Regions from separate parts of the Kitasatospora sp. NPDC002227 genome, predicted to be linked through region 1. Evidence: riboswitches for the same ligand, from Rfam matches in the RefSeq annotation. Region 1 holds a riboswitch; each other region holds the start of a gene.

The links. Region 1 has a riboswitch for S-adenosylmethionine ahead of thrC (threonine synthase). Riboswitches for the same ligand answer to the same signal wherever they lie in the genome.
Region 2: it holds a riboswitch for S-adenosylmethionine, as region 1 does, so the genes downstream of both, ABT095_RS00875 (IclR family transcriptional regulator) here and thrC (threonine synthase) in region 1, are expected to answer to the same signal.
Region 3: it holds a riboswitch for S-adenosylmethionine, as region 1 does, so the genes downstream of both, ABT095_RS16830 (aminotransferase class V-fold PLP-dependent enzyme) here and thrC (threonine synthase) in region 1, are expected to answer to the same signal.

The regions. Positions count from the first base shown of each region.
Region 1 covers NZ_JBEOWY010000009.1:77,125-80,389, forward strand. Annotated here, with positions in the region: gene ABT095_RS10875 (glucosyl-3-phosphoglycerate synthase) at 1-916, opposite strand, end outside; SAM riboswitch class I at 1,129-1,273, shown strand; gene thrC (threonine synthase) at 1,291-2,574, shown strand; gene ABT095_RS10885 (ubiquitin-like small modifier protein 1) at 2,604-2,882, shown strand.
Region 2 covers NZ_JBEOWY010000001.1:195,302-198,566, forward strand. Annotated here, with positions in the region: gene ABT095_RS00865 (maleylpyruvate isomerase family mycothiol-dependent enzyme) at 1-258, shown strand, start outside; gene ABT095_RS00870 (dihydrofolate reductase family protein) at 316-963, opposite strand; gene ABT095_RS00875 (IclR family transcriptional regulator) at 1,039-1,752, opposite strand; SAM riboswitch class I at 1,950-2,092, opposite strand; gene ABT095_RS00880 (ATP-binding protein) at 2,117-3,265, opposite strand, start outside.
Region 3 covers NZ_JBEOWY010000015.1:144,009-147,273, reverse strand. Annotated here, with positions in the region: gene ABT095_RS16830 (aminotransferase class V-fold PLP-dependent enzyme) at 1-1,359, opposite strand; SAM riboswitch class IV at 1,415-1,532, opposite strand; gene trpD (anthranilate phosphoribosyltransferase) at 1,623-2,696, opposite strand; gene ABT095_RS16820 (hypothetical protein) at 2,838-3,263, opposite strand.

The sequences.
Region 1 (3,265 bases):
CCGGGTCCCGGGTGAACTGGGTGAGCAGCGGGTGCACCAAGTCCGACTCGGCCTTCAGCCGGTGGGCGCGGTCCAGCCGCTCCAGCGCGGTGCGGTAGATGGTGGCGGCCATCCGGCCGAGCGCCTGGCCGTCCTGGTGGCGGTGGTGGCGCACGCCCACGTCCACCTGGGCCAGCGCGTCCAGGCCGACCTCGTCCAGCGCGTCCACCAGCAGGCCGAGCTCCACGCCGTACCCGGTCGGGAACGGCAGCCGCTCGAGCAGCGAGCGGCGGGCCGCGTACTCACCGCCGAGCGGCTGGACGAAGCCGGCCAGCTGGGGCCAGTGCAGATTGAGCAGCGGGCGGGCGACCAGCTCGGTGACCCGGCCGCCACCGGCCGGGACGACCGCGCCGTCGGTCTCGAGCGGGCGGTCGTACATCGCCTTGACCAGCTGCAGCGCCGGGTCGGTCAGCAGCGGCCCGACGATGCCGGAGACGAAGGCCGGGTCGAACTCGCGCAGGTCGGCGTCGATGAAGCAGACGATCTCGCCGGAGGTGACGAGCAGCGAGCGCCAGAGCACCTCGCCCTTGCCGGGCGCGGCGGGCAGCCGGGGCAGCACGTCGTCCCGGTGCACCACCCGGGCGCCGGCGGCGGCGGCCAGCTCGGCGGTGCGGTCCACCGAGCCGGAGTCGACCACCACCAGCTCGTCCACCAGCGGGAGGCGCTCCATCAGCTCGGTGCGGATCACCCGGACGATCTCGCCCACCGTCGGCTCCTCGTCCAGCGCGGGCAGCACCACACTGACCGTGCCGGCCGGGCCCGCCGCGCGCTTGGCGGCGAGCAGCATCTCGTCGGGCCGGTCCGCGGCCGTCCACGAGCGGCGGCGCAGCCAGGAGGCCACCTCCGGGAGAAGAGCCGGGGTCAGCTCTGCTGGCACTGTGTCGCTCCTAGCTGCTCGTCGGGTGATCCATCGGTTGTACAAGGCGCCGCGCCCCCAAGGGTGTTCCGCCCCGCGGCCGGTTCTGGGCTGTGTCATCTCGCAGGTCGGACGTTCCCTCGGAACGGGACTGCCTTCGGATACAGTCTTCGTACTGGGTCCAGGCCTTCGCACATCGGGGTCGGCCCAGGAGTATGACCACAACTTCACAGAGCTCATCCAGAGGGACTGAGGGAACGGCCCGTCGACGTCCCGGCAACCTTCTCGCACGGCTACTGACCGTTCTCGGTCGAGGCCCCGGCGGGACAGGTGCCAATTCCGTCCTGTGGCGCGCCCGCGCCACGGGGAAGATGAGGAGAGAGGCCTCCGCCACCATGGCTACCGCTACCCCTGAAGCCCCTGCCGCCGTCGACCTCGGCCCGGCCGCCGCGCTGTCCTGTCGCGAGTGCGGCACCCGCTTCCCGCTCGGCCCCAGCTTCGCCTGCCTGGAGTGCTTCGGGCCGCTGGAGATCGCCTACGACTTCGGCAGCGCCCCCGCCGAGGAGCTGCGCAAGCGGATCGAGGCCGGCCCGGCCAGCATCTGGCGCTACGCCCCGCTGCTGCCCGTCCCGGCCGATGTCGCCTCGAAGCCCAATCTCAACCCCGGCTGGACCCCGCTGGTGAAGGCCGACAACCTCGGCCGCGAGCTCGGTTTCACCGCCCAGCTGCACATCAAGGACGACTCCGGGAACCCGACGCACTCCTTCAAGGACCGCGTGGTCGCCTGCGCCATCGAGGCGGCGCGCGCCTTCAACTTCACCACCCTCTCCTGCTCCTCGACCGGCAACCTGGCCGGCGCGGTGGGCGCGGCGGCCGCCCGGGCCGGTTTCAAGTCCTGCGTGTTCATCCCGCACGACCTGGAGCAGGGCAAGGTCGTGATGGCCGGGGTGTACGGCGGCGAGCTGGTCGGCATCGAGGGCAACTACGACGACGTGAACCGCTTCTGCTCCGAGCTGATCGGCGACCCGGCCGGCGAGGGCTGGGGCTTCGTCAACGTCAACCTGCGCCCGTACTACGGCGAGGGCTCCAAGACGCTGGCGTACGAGATCTGCGAGCAGCTCGGCTGGCGGCTGCCGGAGCAGATCGTCATCCCGATCGCCTCGGGCTCGCAGCTGACGAAGATCGACAAGGGCCTGCAGGAGCTGATCAAGCTCGGGCTGGTCGAGGACCGCCCGTACCGGATCTTCGGCGCCCAGGCCGAGGGCTGCTCCCCGGTCTCGGCCGCCTTCAAGGCCGGCCACGACGTGATCCGCCCGGTCAAGCCGGACACCATCGCCAAGTCGCTGGCGATCGGCAACCCGGCCGACGGCCCGTACGTGCTCGACATCGCCCGCCGCACCGGCGGCGCGGTGGAGGACGTCACCGACGCCCAGGTGGTCGAGGCGATCAAGCTGCTGGCCCGCACCGAGGGCATCTTCGCCGAGACGGCGGGCGGGGTGACTGTGGGTGTGCTGAAGAAGCTGGTCGAGACCGGTCAGCTCGACCCGGCCAAGGAGACCGTCGCGATCAACACCGGCGACGGCCTGAAGACCCTGGACGCCGTCTCCGAGGCCGGCATGACCGCCGTCATCCGCCCGACGCTGGACGCGTTCCGCTCGGCCGGCCTCGCCACCGCCTGAATCCCCCCGCCTTTCGCAAGGAGCCGAACATGAGCGCCACCGTCCGCATCCCGACCATCCTGCGCACCTACACCGGCGGGTCCGCCGAGGTCACCGCCGAGGGCGCCACCCTCGCCGAGGTGATCCGGAGCCTCGAGGCGAACCACCCCGGCATCGCCGCGCGCATCCTGGACGACACGGGCAAGCTGCGCCGCTTCGTCAACGTCTACGTGAACGACGACGACGTGCGCTTCGCGGAGGGCCTGGAGACGGCCGTGGGGGACGGCGCGAGCGTCTCGGTGATCCCTGCCGTCGCGGGCGGCTGCTGACCCCTTCCGGGGGCCGGGAAAGCTTTACCGGCCGCCGTCGGAACCGGAACAGGAATTTCCGGTTTCGACGGCGGCCTTCGCGTGTCCGGTGGAAATCGCACGGTCCGGGGGAGAGTAGAGTGCGGCTTTAGCGGGCGTCTCCTCTCCGCCCCGATCCCACCTCTCGTACGCCCAGCCGGCCACGGCTGCCCGCCCCGCCGACCGATCGCGTACGCAAGGCCCGTCCGGCCGCTGAGACGTCCGTCCGGTAGTCCTGCACAGAAGATGTCAGGCTGTCGTCAGAAATCTTCGGGCAATCTGTGCCTTTCGCCCTGCTCTGTCCGGGGCGAATTGTTCGGCGGTGCGGCATTCGCCCCGGTCCGTCCCTTGTCGTTGCCAGGGAA
Region 2 (3,265 bases), on a different contig from region 1:
GAGAACCGCACCATCCGCTTCGCCCGCACCGACGGCGCGGGCGACTGGCTGGTCCGCCTGCGCCCCGACAGCCTCACCCTCGAGACCTCCGAGAAGCTCTCCGAGGAGCCCGCCGAGCCCGCCGACGCCACCGTCCGCGGCACCGCCGCCGACCTGCTGCTCCTGCTCTACGGCCGCCTCGACCGCACCTCGGACCGCTTCGAGGTGCACGGCGACGACGCACTGCTGGCCCACTGGTTCGCCCACTCGGCGTTCTGACGGACCGCGGAGGCCGTCCCGCCCCAGGGACGGCCTCACCGCCGTGGCCGCCGCCCGCTACCGCCGGGTGAAGGTCAGGTGGGTGACCCCGCTGGGCGCGACGGTGGACTCCACCTCGAACCGCTCCTCCAGCCCTTCCAGCCCCTCCCACAGCCGCACTCCGCGCCCCAGCACGACCGGCACCACGGCCACGTGCATGAAGTCGATCAAGTCACCGGCCAGGAACTCCCGCACGGTGGTCGGCCCGCCGCCGATCCGTACGTCCAGCCCGCCGGCCGCCTCCCGGGCCCGCCGCAGCGCCTCCTCCGGCGGGGCGTCGACGAAGTAGAAGGTGGTGCCGCCCTCGAGCTCGATCGACGGGCGGGGGTGGTGGGTGAGGACGAAGACGGGGGTGTGGAAAGGCGGGTTGTCGCCCCACCAGCCGCGCCACTCCTCGTCCTGCCACGGCCCGCGCTGCGGGCCGAACTTGTTCCGCCCCATGATCTCGGCGCCGATGCCCTGGAACGAGCTGGCCGCGAGGGCGTCGTCGACCCCGGTGGAGCCGCCGCTCTGACCGTGGATCATCTCCCGGAAGGTCCGAGTCCCCAGCGCCCAGTCGAGCAGCCGCGAGCCCGCGTGGCCGAACGGCGCCTCCAGGCTCTGGCCGTCGCCGGTGGCGTACCCGTCCAGCGAGACCCCGAAGTTGTGCACCCGTACGCGTGACATGGAGCTCCTCCCGCAAAGCCGTGTGGTCCGCCCCACCGTATGCCGCCGGACTGACAATGCCTCAGACCCCGCCGGTCAGGCGTGGCGCAGCGCCTCGGTGAGGCGGTCGGCCGCCTCGACCACGGCCTGGGAGAGGCGGGCGCCGGGGTGGCGGGTGAGGCGCTCGATCGGGCCGGAGACGGAGACGGCGGCCACCACCCGGTGGCCCGGGCCGCGGACGGGGGCGGAGACGGAGGCGACGCCGGGTTCGCGTTCGCCGATGGACTGGGCCCAGCCGCGCCGCCGCACGCCGCTGAGGGCGGTGGCGGTGAACCTGGCCCCCTGCAGCCCCCGGTGCAGGCGCTCGGGCTCCTCCCAGGCGAGCAGGATCTGTGCGGCCGAGCCGACCTTCATCGGCAGGGTGATGCCGAGCGGGACGGTGTCCCGCAGGCCGTAGAGCCGCTCGGCGGCGGCCACGCAGATCCGCAGTTCGCCCTGGCGGCGGTAGAGCTGGGCGCTCTCGCCGGTGACGTCCCGCAGGTGGGTCAGCACCGGGCCGGCCGCCGCGAGCAGCCGGTCCTCCCCGGCGGCCGCCGAGAGCTCGGCGAGCCGGGGGCCGAGCACGAACCGGCCCTGCAGGTCCCGGCTGACCAGGCGGTGGTGCTCAAGCGCGACGGCGAGGCGGTGCGCGGTGGGCCGGGCCAGGCCGGTGGCCACCACCAGTTCGCCCAGGGTGGTGGGCCCGGACTCCAGGGTGCCGAGGATGGTGGTGACCTTGTCGAGCACGCCGACGCCGCTCGTGTTGTCCATGGACAGGTACTCCAGTCTCAAAGGCCGTACGCGGCAGTGAGGTTGCGCGCACGGCTGCTCCACGCGGGGAGCGGGGGTGGTCAGCGCGGAAGGGCCGGGGAATTCGGCCGAGGGCCTGCGCCGGGCACGAGACGGGTACGCGGAAGGGCCGGGGCGGGAAGCGCCCGGGCGAAGGACAGCACAGAGAGCACCGTGTCTCCTCATCTTTCCCGCGCCACGTTGGCGACAGGCCGGAGTTGGCACTGCCCCCGCACGGTCTGGCGCGTACTTCGCACGCCGAGCCGGACGGGGAGTTGCCGGGGCTTCGTAGGGCCGGTCCCTCCACCCCTCTGGATGATTCGCGGGCAACGATACAAGATCCGGGTCAGTCCTCGGGCCCGGGGTCGCGCTCCTGCCCGGCGACCCAGGCGGCGATCTGGGTACGGGAGCTGAATCCGAGTTTGCGCAGGATGTGGTCGACGTGTGTCTCGGCGGTGCGCGGCGAGACCACCAGCCGGGCCGCGATGTCCTTGTTGGAGAGGCCCTCGGCCAGCAGCGCGGCGATCTGCCGCTCCCTGGGGGTCAGCGAGGCCGCGGCGGCGTCGGGCGGCCGGCCCGTCGGCCCGCGCTGCTCCAGCGCCTGCTCGACCGCCCGCCGGGCCGGCAGCCGCCGCCCCTGCCGGAGCGCGTCCTCGTACCGGTCCGCTCCGAGGGCCGCCCGGGTCTCGGCGGTGTGCTGCGCGTGCGCGGCGGCCACCGGGCGGTACCCGTCCGGGCCCGCGTCCATCCGCTCCCAGCCGGCGGCGGCCGCGCCGAACAGCACGGCGGCCCGGGCGTGCCGCCCCTGCCGGGTGCTCACCCAGGCCAGCAGCTCGAGGGTGAAGGCCGTGCCGAGCTCGCTGCGCAGCCGGCCGTGGACCGCGAGCGCCTCCTTGGCGGCCGCCTCCGCCCGCGCCAGGTCGTGGCCGAGCTCCAGGAAGGCGAGCGCCCACAGCGCCCAGGACCGCCAGTACACCTCCCCCAGGCCCTCGGCCAGCGCGAGCGCCTCCTCCAGGTGGGCCAGGCCCGGCTCCCGGGAGCCCTGCAGCCCCTCCGCCAGGCCCAGCACGGTGAGCGCGGACAGCTCTCCGCCCGGGCGCCCGGCCCGGAACCCGGCCAGTGCCGTCTCCAGCAGCGGCTGCGCCCGGTCGGGTTCCCCGGCGAACAGCGCCGCCATGCCGCGCACCTGCGCGGCGTACGCCGCCCGGCCCGCCCCGCCGACCACCTCGAGCAGCTCCTGGGCCTCGGCCAGCAGCGGGGCGGCGGCCCCGGCCTCTCCCTGCAGCAGCGCGTACCAGGCGCTCAGGCACAGGCCCGAGACCCGCTCGCGGCTCGGCTCGGGCGCCGCCGCCAGCGCCTGGCCGAGCCAGTAGCGCGCCTCGGTGTTGATCCCCCGGACGGTCCAGAACTCGTCGATGCCGGTGGCGATCCGCAGCGCCACCACGGCCTCGCCCGCCCGGCCGAGGCAGTACCCCAGCGCGGCCCGGAGGTTGGC
Region 3 (3,265 bases), on a different contig from region 1:
TCAGCGGCGGGTATCGGCCACGCAGCGGCCGCCTTCGTTCCGGTACGTCCACTTCGCCCCGTCGGCGACCAGCTCCCGCACCGCAGCCACGAACCGCTCCACATGCTCCACCGGAGTCCCCGCCCCGAAGCTGACCCGGATCGCGTTCAGGCTCCGCTCCCCCGGCAGCGACGCCTCAGGAGCGCCGCACTCGGACGGCGCCGCCTCCTCCCCGCCCAGCAGCGTCCGCACCAGCGGATGCGCGCAGAACAGCCCGTCCCGCACCCCGATCCCGTACTCGGCCGACAGTGCCGCCGAGAAGTGCGAGCTGTTCCACCCCTCCACCACGAACGACAGCACCCCCACCCGCTCGGCATCCGCCCCGAACAGGCTCAGCACCTTCACCTCGGGGATCGAAGCGAGCCCCTCCCGCACCAGCGAGATCAGCTGCTGCTCCCTCGCCTCGAGCGCCTCGAACCCCGCCTCCGTGAGCGCCCGGCAGGCCGAGGCCACCGCGTAGGCGCCGATCACGTTCGGCGACCCCGCTTCGTGCCGGGCCGGCCCGAGCTGCCACTCCACCGCGACCGAGCCGTCCGCCTCCCGGGCCACCGTCCGCGAGGCGCCCCCGCCCGCCAGGTACGGCTCCGCCGCGTCCAGCCAGTCCGAACGCCCCGCCAGCACCCCGGCGCCGAACGGCGCGTACAGCTTGTGGCCGGAGAAGGCGACCCAGTCCACGCCCAGCTCCCGCACCGAGAGCCGGTGGTGCGGCGCCAGCTGCGCCGCGTCGAGCACCACCCGCGCGCCGTACCGGTGCGCCACCGCCGTCAGCTCGGCGACCGGCCACAGCTCGCCGGTCACGTTCGAGGCCCCGGTCACGCACAGCAGCTTCGGGCCCTGCCCGGCCCCGGCCAGCGCCTCCTCGAGGCGCAGCACGGCTTCGTCGTGCGAGCGCGGGGCGCGCAGGTAGCTGACGGTCAGTCCCTCGCGGCGCCAGGGCAGCAGCGAGGCGTGGTGCTCGGTCTCGAAGGCGAACACCCTGGTCCCGGCCGGGACGGCGCCCGCCAGCAGGTTGAGCGAGTCGGTGGTGGCCCGGGTGAAGACGACCTGGTCGCCCTCGCGCAGATCGAGGAACTCCTCGACGGTGCGGCGGCTCTGCTCGAACAGGTCGGTGGACAGCTGCGAGAGGTAGCCGGCCCCGCGGTGCACGCTGCCGTAGTACGGGGCGTAGGCGGCGACGTCGTCCCAGACCCGCTGCAGGGCGGGCGAGCTGGCGGCGTAGTCGAGCGCGGCGTAGGCGACCTTCTCGCCGGAGACCAGCGGCACCTGGACGTCGGAGCCGAGGACGGCGAGCGGGGCGCAGATGTCGACGGAGACGGACATGGGACAACACTCCTCAAGGGATGGAGGACCCCCGGGAGTGTCGAGTACGACCAGGCGTCCGCGCTTGCCCCACGGGCGGATCGCCGCGGAGCCCGGTCCTCACCCAGGGCACCCCGCCACGGACGGAGGGTTGCCGGACAGCAAGCTGGGGCTTTGCGCTGTCACTCATGACCTGGCGTGAACTGTAGGCAGGCGTACGGATCACCGTCAAGCAAGCCACGCGGGGTGTCCACTTGCCGAGACACCCCGCGGGCCCGACATCCCTAGCGGGCGCTGGCCTGTGCCCACGCCTTGAGCGTGGCCTCGGCGGCGCCGGAGTCGATCGCCTCCGCCGCCCGGGCCATCCCGGCGGCCAGCTGCTCGGTCAGCGGAGCATCCGTCAGGTCGAGCGCCGCCAGCCCGGCCGCGGTGTTGAGCAGGACGGCGTCCCGGACGGCGCCGCGCTCCCCGGCGAAGACCCGGCGGGCGACGTTCGCGTTGTACTCCGGGTCGGCCCCGCGCAGGGCGGAGATCTCGACCAGCTCGATGCCGACCTCGCGCGGGTCGAAGGCGGTCCCGGTGACGCCGCCCTCGCGCACCACCCAGACCTGCGAGGTCGTACAGGTCGTCAGCTCGTCGAGCCCGTCGTCACCCCGGAACACCAGTGCGGAATCACCCCGCTCGGCGAAGACGCCGGCGATCAGGCCGGCCAGCCGGGTGTCGAAGCAGCCGACGGCGTGCGCGGTGACGTGGGCCGGGTTGGTGAGCGGGCCGAGGATGTTGAAGGCGGTCGGCACGCCGAGGTCGCGCCGGGCGGGGGCGGCGTGCCGCATCGAGGGGTGGAACTTGGCGGCGGCGCAGAAGGTGATGCCGACCTCCTCGGCGATCTCCGCGACCCGGCGGGTGCTGATCTCCGGGCTGATGCCGAGCTTCTCGAGCACATCGGTGGAGCCGCTCGCGGAGGAGGCGGCCCGGTTGCCGTGCTTGACCACCTTGGCGCCGGCCGCGGCGGCCACCACGGCGGACATGGTGGAGATGTTGACGGTCTTGGCGCGGTCGCCACCGGTACCGACGATGTCCACCGCCGGGCCGGGGATGTGCAGCGGCTCGGCGTGGGCGTACATCGACTCGGCGAGGCCGGAGACCTCCTCGACCGTCTCGCCCTTGGCCCGCAGTGCGATCATGAACCCGGCCACCTGCACCGGGCTGGCCTCGCCCCGCATGATCCGGTCCATCGCCCAGGCGGTGTCCACCCGGCTCAGGTCACCGCCGGCGAGCAGCGCGGTCAGGAGGTCCGGCCAGGTGCGGACCACCTGCGCGGGGTCGCTACCGCCGTTCGCAGGGTGCACGTTCACCATGGCTGACTCCAGCTCTCATCGCTTCACCGAACAAGGGATGGAGCCAGCCTAGCGAGCAGGGGCCTTCGGTCGCCGGGATGTCCGGCACCCTTCTCTCCTGCTGAGACAGTCAGTGCGCGGGCGGTCGTGGACCCGGGTGGTTCAGTGCGCGGCCGGGGTGCGGCCCGTCAGCCGGGCCCGGAGCAGGGTGGCGGCGGTGTCCGCCAGGGCGACCGGGTCGATCGGGTGGGCGACGGCGGCGTCGGCCCGGCTCCAGGCGGCGAGCCAGGAGTCCTGCGGCCGGCCGATCAGCACCAGCACCGGCGGACAGCCGTAGATCTCGTCCTTCACCTGGCGGGCCACACCGAGGCCGCCCGCCGGGGTCGCCTCACCGTCGAGCAGGCAGAGGTCGATGCCGCCCTTCTCCAGCGCCTTCATCACGGCGGGCAGGGTCGCGCACTCCTGGTAGACCAGCTCGGGCAGGTCGGCGGCCGGACGGCGGCCGAGCGCGAGCGACACCTGCTCCCGGGTGTTGCGGTCGTCGCTGTAGACAAGCACAGTGAGCGTCTCGTCGGTGGTGTGCGCCATGG